DNA from 2 places in the Mesorhizobium sp. M0296 genome. Region 1 is predicted to be linked to the other one. Evidence: riboswitches for the same ligand, from Rfam matches in the RefSeq annotation. Region 1 holds a riboswitch; the other holds the start of a gene.
What was found. A riboswitch is a leader RNA that binds a small molecule or an ion and turns the genes downstream of it on or off. The one in region 1 is predicted to bind thiamine pyrophosphate.
Positions count from the first base shown of each region.

Region 2: linked by a shared signal. The riboswitch ahead of thiB (thiamine ABC transporter substrate binding subunit) and the one ahead of thiC (phosphomethylpyrimidine synthase ThiC) in region 1 are both predicted to bind thiamine pyrophosphate.

Region 1 covers NZ_JAMYRZ010000035.1:50,566-58,430, forward strand. Annotated here, with positions in the region: partial or broken gene NKI97_RS26985 (transposase domain-containing protein) at 1-89, shown strand, start outside; gene NKI97_RS26990 (cysteine hydrolase family protein) at 117-899, opposite strand; gene NKI97_RS26995 (DUF6074 family protein) at 1,351-1,596, shown strand; gene NKI97_RS27000 (YybH family protein) at 2,565-3,005, opposite strand; gene NKI97_RS27005 (Fic family protein) at 4,150-5,694, shown strand; TPP riboswitch at 5,877-5,993, shown strand; partial or broken gene thiC (phosphomethylpyrimidine synthase ThiC) at 6,099-7,865, shown strand, end outside.
Region 2 covers NZ_JAMYRZ010000003.1:256,364-264,228, forward strand. Annotated here, with positions in the region: gene NKI97_RS05475 (ABC-F family ATP-binding cassette domain-containing protein) at 1-1,017, opposite strand, end outside; gene NKI97_RS05480 (thiamine diphosphokinase) at 1,033-1,677, opposite strand; TPP riboswitch at 1,805-1,919, shown strand; gene thiB (thiamine ABC transporter substrate binding subunit) at 1,963-2,976, shown strand; gene thiP (thiamine/thiamine pyrophosphate ABC transporter permease) at 3,228-4,847, shown strand; gene thiQ (thiamine ABC transporter ATP-binding protein) at 4,844-5,635, shown strand; gene NKI97_RS05500 (M48 family metalloprotease) at 5,890-7,359, shown strand; gene NKI97_RS05505 (RNA polymerase factor sigma-32) at 7,373-7,865, opposite strand, start outside.

The DNA of each region.
Region 1 (7,865 bases):
GGATCGTCAACGGCTATCCCAACAGCCGAATCGACGATCTCCTGCCATGGGCCTACGTCACCGCACCCAATCTCAAGGCCGTGATCTGAATTCGGGTGATACGCGGCCTCGCCAGTTCATTCGGCTAGTTCAAGACCCCCCTGAACTCGCTCCTCGATCGCCTTCAGGAAATGGTCGGACGTCGATGTCCATCCAAAGAGTATCTGCACGAGCGTGATCGAGGCGTCATGATTGCTCCTTGAGGCATCCCAGGAGATGGGCTCGCTAGTGCAATCCGTTAGCAGTATGCAGAGATAGTCCCTGAAGAAGGCATCCCGAATTGTCGACTCCACACACACGCTGGTCGTGCATCCTGTCACGATGAGGTGTTTGATGCCTGCGGTCTTCAGAACAGAATCGAGTTCGGTCTCGTAGAAACCGCTGAACCGCGTTTTGTAGAGGACGACATCCCCTGCCTCTGGCTTGAGGTCGTTAACGATATCTGTTCCCCAGGTGTCGCGGATCAGAATCCGGCCCTCGCTACCGTCCGGGGCTGTCATGCTCTCACCGACCCCAAAGATCTGGAGATGTCGGATACGGTTGGGGGCGTCCGATGTCCCAAGGTCCGAGAGGTCGGAATAATACCCCATCTTCAGATAGACGATGGGCACTCTCAAATTGCGAGCGGCAGCTATTACGCTGGCAGTAGGGTCGACAGCCCGTTGAATCCCGGAGATATCGATTCCGGCTCTGTCGAACATTCCACCTTTGGAGCCGAAGTCATTTTGCATGTCCACCACGAGAACTGCAGCGTTAGCGGGATCAATTGAAATAGGTTGAGGCTTCGCGTCTATGACAAGTGGCTGCATTTTTATTCTCCCACCAGCATGAGGGTCGCTCTTTGCGCCCTTGGTTATCATGATCGGCCACCTACATCGCGTCAACAAAAGGGGGAGCTACATCCTGCTTGGGAGCCCCAGGAACAGCGGTTATACTGCTGCGCGGGGCAATGAAGTCGATCGGCTGACGATGCCGGAGCGTGCCGGCTTGCTCCGTTCGCGCAGCAGCGACGATCAAATCCTATCGTGACGACATCGGCTATTCCGGAACGCCAGCCAATGACACCGGCTCTGGAATCGATTGGGAGCATTGTCGAGATTTTTCCGGCCCTGAAGAGCGGAGATCGGCCAATGTCCGCTCTTACCCATTCCTGCCCGACAGTTTGCGCCCAAGCCATCGCGCTCATTGGCTAATCGCGGCACCGTTCAGCGCCCGCACAGAACTCTTACTACTACCAAAAAGAATACGCCGTTAACCAGATTTTCTAACCCGCCAATGCTTAATCGCGAGACTGAATGGGTGAGGTGATCGGTGTCAAGCATAAGGGCGTTTCCGCTGTATCGGCGGCGGAAGTTGGTCGAGGGAGTTGCCCGCGTGCTGGAATCCAAGAACGGCGAGGAGGCGAATGCGTTCTGGCGCTGCACCGCCAAGACAATTCTCGTTCAGTTGTCCGAATCAGGAATTGCACCCGGGCGCGCCGAACAGGAAATTGGAACGCTTCTTCATGCCGTCTTACGCGAGATAGCCAGCCGGAGTGCTGCGAAACGCACACTCTAGCGTCGACTCACGACGAATGATTGCCGCTTGCAGACTCGACTAGGCTTCGCACATGTTACTGCACTGCTCCCGTCGAATGCCAGGTTTCTCACCCCTCATTGCAATATGCGCAGCCGAACTGGCTCGGCCAAGCCGGTTTCGGCAAAAGGCAGGCAGCTAGCGCGGCTCCCGCCCAAAAAGCCAGTTTCGAATATTTCATTGTTTACTCCAGCTGGCACGTGCCCGGTGGCAGCCAGCTGGAAACCTGGCGGAGCCAACCAATTGAGATCGTGAAACACTCCACTTACGCCAATGGTTACGCTCGCTGCCTATCGCCGCGCTGGCCCTAATCACCGTCCGTCGCGGTCTATAATGGGTCGGCTGGCTGCTCCGCGTCGCAATGCTGAATGCCGAAGGACTGGCGCGGCCATGGACAGGCAAGCGCAGGTCCTGATGCGATGTTTGGTGAATCCGGTTGCTGGGCTTGCATTCCATGGTGGTATTCGCTCGAATAAGCTTCTGGCGGGCAGTGTCCGTTCGAATGATGCTTTTGCGTTGCCTTGAGCGCAAGTTTTTGGCCAGCCAGCCAGCGCCTCCTCTTAAGCATGCTGCTGGTCAAGGCCCAGCGGCCTCTAGCTGCTAGTCCCCCCTCAACCAAGCCGCTGGGCCATACCCGCTAGAGCGAAGCGTGCTGTCTCGCACATTAGCAATCCCTTGCTTAAGCACGCTCCAGACTCGTTTCATGAAGCGGGGAATTGGAATTGGTGACGTGGTCGCAATCACCGCGACTGATCAGCGATCCGCCAAATTGGCGGCAAATCCATTGGAAAGCGCGCCAGACCGAAGCTATACCGCGCGGTTAGCCGGTCCCATCGTCCTGCCACTCGACAGCGCTGGCAATAGAGCACCAGATCCCGGTCAATACAGCCGCCCTACCCTTCGCAAGACAGTCGATGAGGGCCTGGATATCTATCCCTATTCGGCCGCACCTAAGTTCCAGATGTCCCGATGTAGGCGCCATGTCCCGTCGTCGCCCTTTTCCAGACGACGAGATACTTGCCCGCGACGGTGGAGAGGGCGCCGCCTTTGCTCGGCACACCGAGCGTAAATGCGCCAACTTCGTAGGCGAGATTCCCGCTCCCTTCCACTTCCAGCGCCTTCAGGGTGAGATTCTTCATCCCGGCCTTGATTGCGCCCTGCCAGAATTCTTCCACGCCCTTGCGGTCATCGACGCGTTTGCCGTCGGGTGGCAGCAGGGCGGCATCGTCGGTATACATTTGACCTACCGCTGCTGCGTTTCCGCTGTTGAAGGCGTCCATGAATTTTACCAACGCCGCTTCGATGTCCTCACGAGCCGAGTGGGCGGCCGCAGACAATGCAGACGAAAGAAGCAGCACAGCAGCAAATGCAAATGACTGAACCAGTCTCATTTCGTCCTCCCTTGCGTGCCCGACATGCCCACCCGATGAATAGCGCCGACCCGAGGGCGCCGCGGCGTTCGATGGCCAGGCGCGGATCATATTAGACTTATCTGATATGACGGCGCAAGCGCAGCTGCGACCCTCTGAACGACCAGCGTAGCAGCTGCCGGAGAGCTTCAAAGCGGCGGCTACCGCCTCACTGCCCTCCTCGTCTCGACGAAAGAGTTCGTTCGAATGATGCTTTTCCGTGGCTTTGCTCGCAAGTTTTCGTCAGCCAGCACAGGGCCTCCTCTTACGCTCGCTGGTCGTCAAGGCGGCCACTAGCTGACAGTCCCCCCGCAGCCAAGCCGCTGGGCCCCTCGACGTGGGGAACGAGCATTGGAGACGATGTCGCGCTTTCCGTTACAGCCCGAAGGCGGGTGACAGATGACCGCGTCAGCCTCTCCACCCCGAGCTACGATTTCACGCATTCGATCAGGCACAGCTCTCTCGGGCTAGCGCGCCAAGCATGAGTTAGCTCCCGAATGAGCAGGTGCCGCCCAGTTCAGCTTCGGCTCTTGCGCGCGCAAAGTATTGGGCGAGATCGATCGGCAGTCCGGTCGGCAAATTGGGGCAGCGATGGCGAGAATGAATGCCAGGAACTTCCCTTCGGTGCCGCTTCGTCGATCTGTTTGCCGAGAAGACGCGCGCGCTGCGTGCCGCCCCATACCGCAGAGAACTCACTTCAGGTCACACACACACACACACGACGCCACCGAGATCCTGCATCACTTTTCTACTCCGACGCCGCCACGTCACCAAGATCAGTCGCGAGCGTGATCGCGGCTATCAAATCGGGATCGCGCGCCGGAGCGCTCTATGAGTGAGCCCCGAACGGCGCGCTGCTCCTCGAGCAATCCGGCTCGACGTAAGGCGGGCCATCCGTGCCGGCCTCGTGACTAAGAGACGGGCGAATGGCGGTTCCTGGACTCACCTTTTTGTCTGAAGTCGCTTCCTTGAGCCGGTGGCGGAGTTCTTGCTTGATCGACTTCAGCACCGTCTTAGAATCGGTTTTCGGAAAATTTGTCTTGTAGCATCAATTTTCATGGAATAGGATCATTTTTCATAGGATTTGGCCGGCTAAACCAAAATTCGATGGAAGGATTCGCTTTTCATGCCTGCGGTGCAACAGCACCAATTTTCAGGTCCTGTTACCGTTTTTCAGGAACTCCGCCTTCCTGAAACGGCGACCCCGGCCGGGTACAGCGCCCTGATCGGAGCCTACAGGCTCGCCGTGCCCTTGCCCCGTAGGTTGTTCGCCACTGGCGAGCATCATCGCATTACCGAACGGGATGGCTGGCGGATCATGACCCCCCGCCACGCCCCAAATCCTACCCTCGAGGGCCACCTGACCTTTGCGCTCAAGTACGAGGGACTGGACCTTGCCGTCCTCAAGCGGCTGTTCCAAGTGACCGGTCCCGCGCCGATCGAGGCGCTGGTCCGTGAAAGCCCGACCGGCAGTTATGCCCGCCGCATCTGGTTTTTATATGAATGGCTGAGGGGCGCGCGTATCGATCTGCCGGACGCGGCGGCCGGACGATACATTCCGGTTCTCGATCCCGAGCTGCAGTGGCCCGGACCCGACAAGACCGCTTCGCGCTACCGCGTAAGGGACAATCTCCCCGGCACGCGTGAGTTCTGCCCTCTGGTGTTCCGCACCAAGATTCTGGAAAAATTCATCGGCCTTGAACTACCGCGGCGCGCGGAGGCAATCGTAGCGGACGTGCCGCGCGACCTCCTTGCTCGGACCGCCGCCTTTCTTTTGCTCAAAGACTCGCGATCAAGCTATGCGATCGAGGGCGAGCACCCGCCGCAAGATCGCATCCAGCGCTGGGGCCGCGCCATCGGCGAAGCCGGCCGCTGGCCGATCGATCGCGATGAGCTGCTGCGTCTGCAAAGAATTGTACTTGGCGACGCCCGTTTCGTAAGACTTGGCTTCCGAAAAGAAGGAGGTTTCGTCGGCGAGCATGACCGAGACAACGGCACGCCCTTGCCCGATCACATCGGCGCTCGGCCCGAGGACCTGCCGCGGCTAATCGATGGAATGGCAGCGTTCGATCAGGGCCCCGCGCAAAAGCTTGATGCAGTCGTAGCCGCCGCAATCCTCGCCTTCGGCTTTGTCTACATTCACCCATTCGAGGACGGAAACGGCCGCATTCACCGCTACCTAATCCACCACGTCCTTGCCATGCGCGGCTTCAATCCGCCGGGAGTGGTCTTTCCCGTCTCGGCCGCGATCCTGGACCAGATCAACGAGTACAGGGGCGTGCTCGAGAGCTATTCGCAGCGCCTTCTGCCGTTGGTGGAATGGGAACCGACGCCGCAATTCAACGTCCGGGTGCTGAATGACACCGGTGATTTCTACCGGTTCTTCGATGCAACCCCGCACGCCGAATTCCTCTATGCCTGCGTTCAGCGGACGATCGAACGGGACCTTCCCGAGGAAACCGCATTTCTGCAGCGCTACGATCAGTTCCGGCAGCAGGTGGACGCCTTTATCGACATGCCCGAGCGGTTGACCGATCTGCTCTTCCGTTTTCTTCACCAGAATGATGGACATCTATCGAATCGCGCGCGCGAAAAGGAATTCGCCGCGCTGACCAGTGACGAGGCAGGAAAAATCGAGGCGATCTACGCGCAAACCTTTGGTGCCCATTGAAGGTGTGATCATCAGGATCGATTTTTAGTCCGACGGTTTGCGATTCCCTTGTCCCTGCCTTCATCTCCGACGCTTGACTTGTCGCCGAGACATGCACGATTTTTTCCGCACGGTCTGACCGGCCGCCGATCAGCCGCGGCCAGAACGCGCTTGACAAACCGGAGCCGTCCCGTCCAACCTCACGCATTCACCAGGGGAGTCCCGGCAAGGGGCTGAGATACTGCTGGCTTTCGCGGCGCAGTGACCCGTTGAACCTGATCCAGTTCATACTGGCGTAGGGACGGTGCAAGCGCTTTGCGGGAGTTCACGCCCGAGGTCCTGTTTCGAGCAGGTCGACCAAAGCGTCTTTTCATCCTTCCGGCACAGAACTGGGTCTCCAATGCAACGAGCAAAGGAGCCTCAAGATGAATGCCCTCACCCCCGCCGTCTCGACGGGACCGCTGCCTGCCTCACGCAAAATCCACAAATCCGGTACCATCCACCCGCAGCTCAGGGTGCCGATGCGCGAAATCTCCGTCCATCCGACAGCCGGCGAGCCGCCCGTCACCGTCTACGATCCGTCCGGCCCCTATACCGACCCGACTGTCGAAACCAGCATTGAAAAGGGCCTGGCCCGGCTTCGCCACGAATGGATCTTGGCGCGTGGCGATGTCGAGGCCGGTGACGGTCGCCATGTCCGGCCGGAGGACAACGGATTCGCGACGGGCGAACGCCTGACGCCGGAATTTCCCATCCGCCACCGACCGCTCAGGGCCAAAGCAGGCAAGGCGGTGACGCAGCTTGCCTACGCGCGCGCAGGCATCATCACACCCGAAATGGAGTTCGTCGCCATCCGCGAGAACCTTGGTCGCGAGATCCTGCACGGCAAGCTTGAGCGCGACGGCGAGGCTTTCGGCGCGACACTGCCCGATTTCGTCACGCCCGAATTCGTGCGTGACGAGGTGGCGCGCGGACGGGCGATCATTCCCGCCAACATCAACCATCCCGAGAGCGAGCCAATGATCATCGGCCGCAATTTCCTGGTCAAGATCAACGCCAATATCGGTAACTCCGCCGTCACATCGTCGATGGCGGAAGAGGTCGAAAAGATGGTGTGGGCGATCCGCTGGGGCGCCGATACGGTGATGGACCTGTCGACCGGCCGCAACATCCACAACATCCGCGACTGGATCGTCCGCAACGCGCCGGTGCCGATCGGCACGGTGCCGCTGTACCAGGCGCTCGAAAAGGTCGGCGGCATTGCCGAGGATCTGACCTGGGAGGTCTACCGCGACACGCTGATCGAACAGGCCGAGCAAGGCGTCGACTATTTCACCATCCACGCCGGCGTGCGGCTGCATTACATCCCGCTGACCGTCGACCGGGTGACGGGTATCGTCTCGCGCGGCGGCTCAATCATGGCCAAATGGTGCCTGCACCATCACCGGGAAAGCTTCCTCTACGAGCACTTCGCCGAGATCTGCGACATCGCCAGAGCCTACGACGTCTCCTTCTCGCTCGGCGACGGCCTTCGTCCAGGCTCGATCGCCGATGCCAACGACGCGGCGCAGTTCGCCGAGCTGGAACGCTCGGCGAGCTGACGCAGATCGCCTGGGCGAAGGATTGCCAGGTGATGATCGAGGGGCCTGGCCACGTGCCGATGCACAAAATCAAGGCGAACATGGACAAGCAACTCGCCGTCTGCGGCGAGGCGCCGTTCTATACGCTTGGACCGCTGACGACCGACATCGCGCCGGGCTACGACCACATCACCTCAGGCATCGGCGCCGCGATGATCGGCTGGTTCGGCACCGCCATGCTCTGCTACGTCACGCCCAAGGAGCATCTCGGCCTTCCCGATCGCAGCGACGTCAAGATCGGCGTGATCACCTACAAGATAGCCGCCCACGCCGCCGACCTGGCGAAGGGCCATCCGGCAGCGAAAGTCAGGGATGATGCGCTTTCCCGCGCGCGCTTCGAGTTCCGCTGGGAGGACCAGTTCAATCTGTCGCTCGACCCGGAAACCGCGCGGTCCTTCCACGACCAGACCTTGCCCAAGGAGGCGCACAAGGTGGCGCATTTCTGCTCGATGTGCGGACCGAAATTCTGCTCGATGCGTATCTCTCACGACATCCGCGCCGAGGCACAGAAAGAGGGCATGGCGGCGATGGCGGCGAAATACCGCGAGGGCG
Region 2 (7,865 bases), on a different contig from region 1:
CACCCTGCCCGCGTCCGGCTTCAATTCGCCGGTCAGCATCTTCAACAGCGTCGTCTTGCCGGCGCCGTTCGGCCCGACCAGACCGACGCGATCGCCGCGCTGGATGCGGGTCGAGAATCCCTTGACCACGGTCAGATCGCCAAAGCTCTTCTCGATGTTCTTGGCTTCGATCACCAGCTTGCCGGATTCGGCGGCGTCGCTGGCTGTCATCGTCGCCGCACCCTCGGCGCCGCGATGACCACGAAAGCGCTGGCGCATGGTCTGCAACTCACCGAGCCGGCGCATGTTGCGCTTGCGCCGCGCTGTCACCCCATAGCGCAGCCAGTGCTCCTCGCGGACGATCTGGCGACCGAGCTTGTGCTGCTCGCGCTCTTCCTCCTCCAGCACCGTGTCGCGCCATTCCTCGAAATAGCCAAAGCCCTTGTCGAGACGGCGGGTCTGGCCGCGGTCGAGCCAGATTGTGGCGCGTGACACGCGCTCGAGAAAACGGCGGTCATGCGAGATGACGACCAGTGCCGAGGAGGTGCGGGCAAGCTCCTCCTCCAGCCATTCGATGACCGAAAGGTCAAGATGATTGGTCGGCTCATCGAGGAGGAGAATGTCGGGCTCCGGCGCCATGACGCGGGCGAGGGCGGCGCGCCGCGCCTCGCCGCCGGAGAGGTCGTTCGGCCGTTCCTCGCCGGATAGGCCGAGATGCTCCATCAGGTAGGTGGCGCGGTAGGGATCGTCGGCCGGCCCGAGCCCCGCCTCGACATAGGCGCGGACAGTCGCAAAGCCGTCCATGTCGGGCATTTGCGGCAAGTAGCGCACGGTCGCCGATGGCTGGCGGAAGACTTCGCCGTCCTGCGGTTCGATCAGCCCGGCGGCGATCTTGAGGAGCGTCGACTTGCCAGAGCCGTTGCGGCCGACCAGGGCGATCTTGTCGCCAACTGAGGCTGTCAGGGCGGCACCGTCTAGCAGCGGCGTGCCGCCAAAGGTCAGCTTTATTCCGTCGAGATTGAGAAGCGGCGGCGCCATGTCAGCTTTCTGGGCTCAGCTTTCCGGAAGAGGATAGGGATGCGCGAGCAGCAGCGCGCGGCCGCTGGCCAGCGCGATTTCCAACCGGCCCCTGACCTCGTTGGAAATGGTCAGCGACGAGCCGAACGCAACCTCGACATGGTCGAGCGGCCATTTGGCGCCGGTGACTGTCAGGCCGGCGAGATCCGAAAAGCCGAGCACCGAAAACAGCGTGCCGTCGGCATAGTCGAAGTCAGTCTTTCCCGGCAGCAAGGGAATGCCTTCCTGTGCGCCGCTGGTCAAAAGCACTTCCGTCCCGCCTTCCGCCAGCCGGACGCTCAGCGCCAGATGCAGGAAGATGTGGTCGGTACGTTTGCCGCCGAAGGCGCCTGCGAGCACAAGGCTGGTCGCACCACGTTCGAGTGCGGCGGCGATAGCGAGTTCACCGTCGGTCTTGTCTTTTTCGGCGGGAAACACCTGCCGTGGCACGGCGGCCAGATCCTCCGGCAACTCGGCAGGCACCGAATCGAAATCGCCGACCCAGAGTTCCGGCCTCAGGCCCAGCATGCGGGCATGGCCGATGCCGGCATCGGCGGCGATGACACGCGAGCCTTCGACCTGGCGGTCGAGCAGCGGCGTGCGGATGAGATCGCCGCCAAGCAGGATGGTGAATGTGCTCATATCTCGTGGCCCTTACCAGCCCTGCCCCGGAAACGGAAGATGAAACGGCAGACGAAACGGAAGGCTGGGCTTTGGATGCCCGGCAAACTTCCGCTTGCGCAGCACTTCCGCCGGGCCTATGTGTCGCAACGCTCTAACGGGGTGCCGGACGCGATTTTCGCGGACCGGCTGAGAGGCAAGACTGCCAACCCGCTGAACCTGATCCGGTTTGTACCGGCGGAGGGATTAGACGTTTCGGACAGCCCGACGCCTCAATTCCTTTCAACGCGAACGAAGGAGGCGCCGATGCGCAGTTTTTTCCACTCTCTTGTCTCAATTGTCCTGCTTGCGGCATCCGCGCTCGCCTTGCCAGGGCAGGCATCGGCACAGGATAGGCTGACGGTCTATACCTATGAAAGCTTCACCGCCGATTGGGGTCCGGGACCGGCGGTGAAGAAGGCCTTCGAGGCCGAATGCAGTTGCGTCGTCGAATTCGTCTCGGTCGCCGACGGCGTGGCGCTGCTCAACCGTGTGAAGCTGGAAGGCGCCGCGACCAAGGCCGATATCGTACTTGGCCTCGATACCAATTTGACGGCGGATGCCAAGGCAACCGGCCTGTTTTCGCCGCATGGCGCAATATCGGGCGTCAGTGTGCCGGGCGGCTGGAGCGACGATATTTTTGTGCCGTTCGACTATGGCTATTTCGCCATCGTCTACGATACCGAAAAACTGAAGAGCCCGCCGAAGAGCCTCAGGGAATTGGTCGAGGGCGATGCCGGAGAGAAGATCGTCATCCAGGATCCGCGCACCTCGACGCCGGGCCTTGGCCTGCTGCTGTGGGTCAAGTCGGTCTATGGCGACAAGGCGCCGGAAGCCTGGGCCAAACTCAAGGCGAAGGTGCTGACGGTAACGCCGGGCTGGAGCGAGGCCTACGGCCTGTTCACCAAGGGCGAGGCGCCGATGGTGCTGTCCTACACCACCTCGCCGGCCTACCACATGGTCGCCGAAAACACCGAGCGCTACCAGGCGGCGTCCTTCGAGGAGGGCGAATATCTGCAGATCGAGGTTGCGGGGATCACCACCAAGGGTGCGAAGAACCCGCTGGCAGAAAAGTTCATTGCCTTCATGACCGGACCGAAATTCCAGGATGTCATTCCCGAAACCAACTGGATGTTCCCGGCCGGCAAAACCGACAAGCCGCTCAACCCGGCGTTCGACAAGCTGGTCAAGCCGACCAAGACCTTGCTGTTCAGCCCGGAAGACGTCGCGGCCAACCGCAAGGCCTGGGTCGATGAGTGGCTTGCGGCGATGAGCAAGTAGGGCTCAAGCCTCGTCGGATGTTTGCGCCAAGCCACCCCCCTCTGGCCTGCCGGCCATCTCCCCCTCAAGGGGGGAGGTCGGCAGCTTTGTCGCCTCTCCTCGTCCTGCCACTTGTGAGATTGGCGAAGGCGGCTGAGTGCGCAATCCCCCCCCTTGAGGGGGAGATGGCCGGCAGGCCAGAGGGGGGTGGGCTCGGCCATTGTCAGGTGTTTCCTTCGATCAACACCTGTCGTAGCGTCGGGTAGCGCGACATGCGTACGCGTCATCCGGCCGATCCCCGCGTCACTGCCGGCATCGTCGCGCTCGCCGCCATCGCGCTGCTGATCGGCGGTGCATTCGCCGGGCTCGTCGTCGAAGCCACACGCGACCTGTCCGGCGCCGCCGCCGCTTTCGATTCCTATCTCTTGCGCGTCGTCCGTTTCACGCTCTGGCAGGCTCTGCTGTCGACCCTGCTCTCCGTCGCACCGGCGCTGTTTGTCGCGCGTGCACTGTCGCGGCATCCACAGCTTTTCGGGCGAGGCTTCATCCTGCAGCTTTTCGCCGTGCCGCTGGCGCTGCCGGCCATTGTTGCCGCACTCGGTGTCTTGGCGCTCTATGGCCGCGCCGGCTATTTTGCCGGCACGCTGGGCGCGCTAGGCGGCCAGAGCTGGCCCGGCATCTATGGCCTGTCGGGCATACTCGTCGCCCATGTCTTCTTCAACCTGCCGCTAGCGACGCGGCTGTTCCTGGAGGCGTTGCAGACCGTGCCGGCCGACCAATGGCGGCTGGCGAGCCAGCTTGGCATGGGTGCTGCGCCGGCCTTCCGGCTGATCGAATGGCCACCGCTGCGTGCGGTCTTGCCCGGCGTTGCCGGGCTCGTTTTCATGCTGTGCATCACCTCCTTCACCATCGTGCTTACGCTCGGCGGCGGACCCAGCGCGACGACGCTCGAGGTTGCCATATACCAGGCGCTGCGTTTTGACTTCGACCCGGCGCGGGCGGTGACGCTGACCCTGCTGCAGATTGCCCTGACCTTCGTCGTCGTGCTGGCCTTGACGCGGCTCGGCGCCAATATGGTCGGGGATGCCAATCTGCCGGTGGCGCCGCGCCGGTATTTTTCAGCCGGTGCGGCCGAGACCGTGCTGAACGCATTGGCGATCGGGCTCGCACTGCTGTTTGTCGCCGGGCCGATGGCGGCCACGTTGGCAGCCGGGCTTGGCGCCGATCTCGGCCGCCTGGCCGGCGAGAGCGCGGTGCGGCAAGCGACGGCGACCAGTGCCGTGCTCTCCCTCCTATCGGCGCTGCTCTCTGTGGCGTTGTCGCTGTCGCTGGTCATGGCGCGCCGGGCGCTGGCGCTCACCCGGCGGCAGGGCCGGCGGACACTGCTCGAACATCTGGCCGACACCGGTGCGGGGTTCGTCCTGGTGGTGCCGCCCATCGTCATCGGCGCCGGCTGGTTCCTGCTCTTGCGCACCGTCGGCGATGTCTTTGCGATTGCCCCTGTCATGGTGGTTGCGGTCAATGCGGTGATGGCGATGCCGTTCGCCATCCGCGCCATCCGCCCTGCCTATGACGCGGCGAGCGAACGCCACGAACGGCTCTGCGCACAGCTTGGTATCTCGGGCTGGAACCGGTTGCGGCTGGTCGACTGGCCGTCGCTGCGGCGGCCGCTCGCCACCGGCTTCGCTTTCGCCATGGCGCTGTCGCTCGGCGATCTCGGCGTCATTGCGCTGTTCGGCAGCGATTCCGTGCAGACCTTGCCCTATCTGCTGCTGGCGCGCATGGGCAGTTACCGCACCGAGGATGCCGCCGGCCTGGCGCTGCTGCTCGGCCTTGTCTGCCTGGCGCTGGTGTTGGCCGCGGACTGGCTGGGAAGGGGCGAGAAATCATGATGCCGACCAGCCCGGAACAGTCCATTTCGGTGGAAAAAGGCGCGGCCGTACGACTCGATAATGTCTCGTTCAGCTATGGTGAAACGCCGCTTATATTCGATGTCGATTTCCCGGCGTCGGAAATCACCGCCATTATGGGGCCGAGCGGTTCGGGAAAGTCGACGCTGCTCAATCTGGTGGCCGGCTTCGAGACGCCGCGGTCAGGCCGCGTGCTGATCGGCGGCGCCGACGTCAGCACTGCGCCGCCATCAGCGCGGCCGGTATCGATGGTGTTCCAGGAAAACAACCTGTTTGCCCATCTTTCCGTCGAGCAGAATGTCGGGCTCGGCCGCTCGCCTTCGCTCAGGCTGAGCGAGGCTGACCGCGCCGCAATCGCCGCAGCGCTGAAGCGCGTCGGCCTTGCCGGCAAGGAAAGCCGGCTGCCGCGCGAACTCTCCGGCGGCGAGCGGCAGCGCGTCGCGCTCGCCCGGGTCCTGGTGCGCGACCGGCCGGTGTTGTTGCTCGACGAGCCGTTCGCTTCGCTCGGACCGGCACTGCGCGACGACATGCTCGACCTGGTGGCCGACGTCCATTCGGAGCAGCGCATGACGGTGCTATTCGTCACGCACCAGCCGGACGATGCGCGCCGTATCGGCCAAAACATGGTTTTCCTGGATGGTGGCACGGTTGCCGCGACGGGCACCGCGGCCGATTTTTTCGTCGGGGCTGGACCGGAGGCATTCCGACGCTATATCGGCTCGGGTCCGTTTGCGGTTGGATCACGAGATGTTGCCCGGAAGCGGACATAATTTATGGTCAAACCGGCGGAAGGCGAAGCGGCGCTTGCTTGCCATGGTCGAGGTAGTGTGGCTAGGTCCGCCAGGAGCTGGTCCGGCCTAGACTGTGATTTGCCCTTGCTGCCTCGTATCTGTCGGACGCACGAAGGACGCCGTAGCACTTGATTTTGCGCGTGATGCTTTCCGGAAATCGCGTCCGATTTTCGCGGTCACGTGCCAGGACTTGAAAGGAAGCCGATCTGCCGACCGGCATCGACAATCGGAGGGTGAAACCGCTGGCGCGCTTTCTGGCGCTGGCCGGTCTCGCTGTGGCGCTGGCAAGCTGCCAGATGTTCACGCCTCCCGACGTGCAGGAATCAGGCTTCCAGCCCTCCGACAAGCCGATCACGGTCGATAATGTCGCCGCCAACGGCAAGCTCGCTCAACTGGCGAAGGCCCAGCACCCGCGCATCCTCGCCACCTATGGCGGCGAGTATTCCGACCCCAAGCTCGAGCGCATGGTGGCCAAGATCGTCGGCAGACTGACCGTGGTGTCGGCCAACCCAACCCAGACCTACCGCATCACCATCCTCAACTCGCCCAACGTCAATGCCTTCGCGCTGCCGGGCGGCTATCTCTACATCACCCGCGGGCTGCTGGCGCTGGCCAACGATTCCGCCGAGCTTGCCGCCGTCATCGCGCATGAGATGGGCCACGTTACCGCCAACCACGGCCTGCAGCGCCAGCAGCTGGAAGCCGAAGAGGGGTTGGCGACCAAGGTCGTTTCGGACGTGCTCGGCGACAACCCGACGGCCAAGGCGGCGCTGATCCGCGGCAAGCTGAGGCTGGCCCAGTTCTCGCGCAATCAGGAGCTGGAGGCCGACGCCATCGGCATCAAGTCGATCGGCGAAGCCGGTTTCGATCCCTACGCCGCCGGCCGCTTTCTGCAGTCGATGTCGGCCTATACCGATTTTCGCTCGATCAGCGGCGCTACCGACGCCAGCCTCGACTTCCTGGCGACGCACCCCAACACGCCGCAGCGTATAGACCTCGCGCAGCGCCACGCCCGCCAGTTCGGCGCGCCCGGTGTCGGGTCGCGCGACCGCGATTCATTTCTTGCCGGCGTAGACGGGCTGCTTTACGGCGACACGCCGGAGGAAGGCTATGTGCGCGGCGAAACCTTCCTGCACCCTGGCCTCGGCGTGTCGTTCTCGGTGCCCAACGGTTTCGTCATCGACAATTCGGCGGCGGCGGTGACGGCGACCGGCCCGGGCGACATGGCGATCCGCTTCGACGGCGTTTCGATCGACAAGAACCGCTCGCTGACCGACTACATCCGCAGCGGTTGGGTTGCCGGCCTCGACGACAGCAGCGTGCGCCAGGAGACGATCAACGGCAACGAAGCGGCAACCGCGCATGCCGGCGCCGATGGCTGGCAATTCGACATTGCGGTGATCCGCGCCGGCGGCCAGGTCTACCGCTTGCTGACTGCTGCACCGTCGGCCAGCACCTCGCTGAGCACGGTGGCGCGCTCGGTCAGCGGCTCGTTCCGCATCCTGAGTGCTGCCGAGAAGGCGGCGTTGAAGCCGCTGCGTATCCGCATCGTCACGGTGCAGCCCGGCCAGACAATGGGCTCCCTGGCCGCACAGATGGTCGGCGTCGACCGCAAGCTGGATTTGTTCAGGGTGCTCAACGCGCTGTCGCCGGGTGCCGCGGTTTCGGCCGGCGACAAGGTCAAGATCGTCACCGACAAATAGCAGCCGACGCGATTCAGGCTGCGAGAAATTCCGGATTCTGCTTTACCAGCGCCGCCTTGAGCTTTTCCATGGCGCGCGCCTCGATCTGCCGGACACGTTCCTTGGAGATGCCGAGGGTCTCGCCGAGCGCTTCGAGCGTCGCGCCCTCGTCGCTCAGCCGGCGTTCCTCGATAATCCTGAGCTCGCGCGCATTGAGAGCGCCGAGTGCCGTCTTCAGCCACACCGAGCGGCGTTCGACGTCGATCGTATCGCCGACGACCTCATCGGGCAGCGGGTCATCCGAAACCAGGAACTCCATCCGCTCGGTTGCGCCCGCATCGTCGGCTAGCGGCGTGTTGAGCGAGCTGTCCGGCGCCGAAAGGCGGGAATCCATCATCGCCACATCGGCCTCCGATACCCCGAGAGCCGCCGACACTTCGCGGTAGAGCGTGGCATTCGACATCTGCTCGGCGCCGTTTGCCAGGCGGGCGCGCAGGCGCCGCAGGTTGAAGAATAGCGCCTTTTGC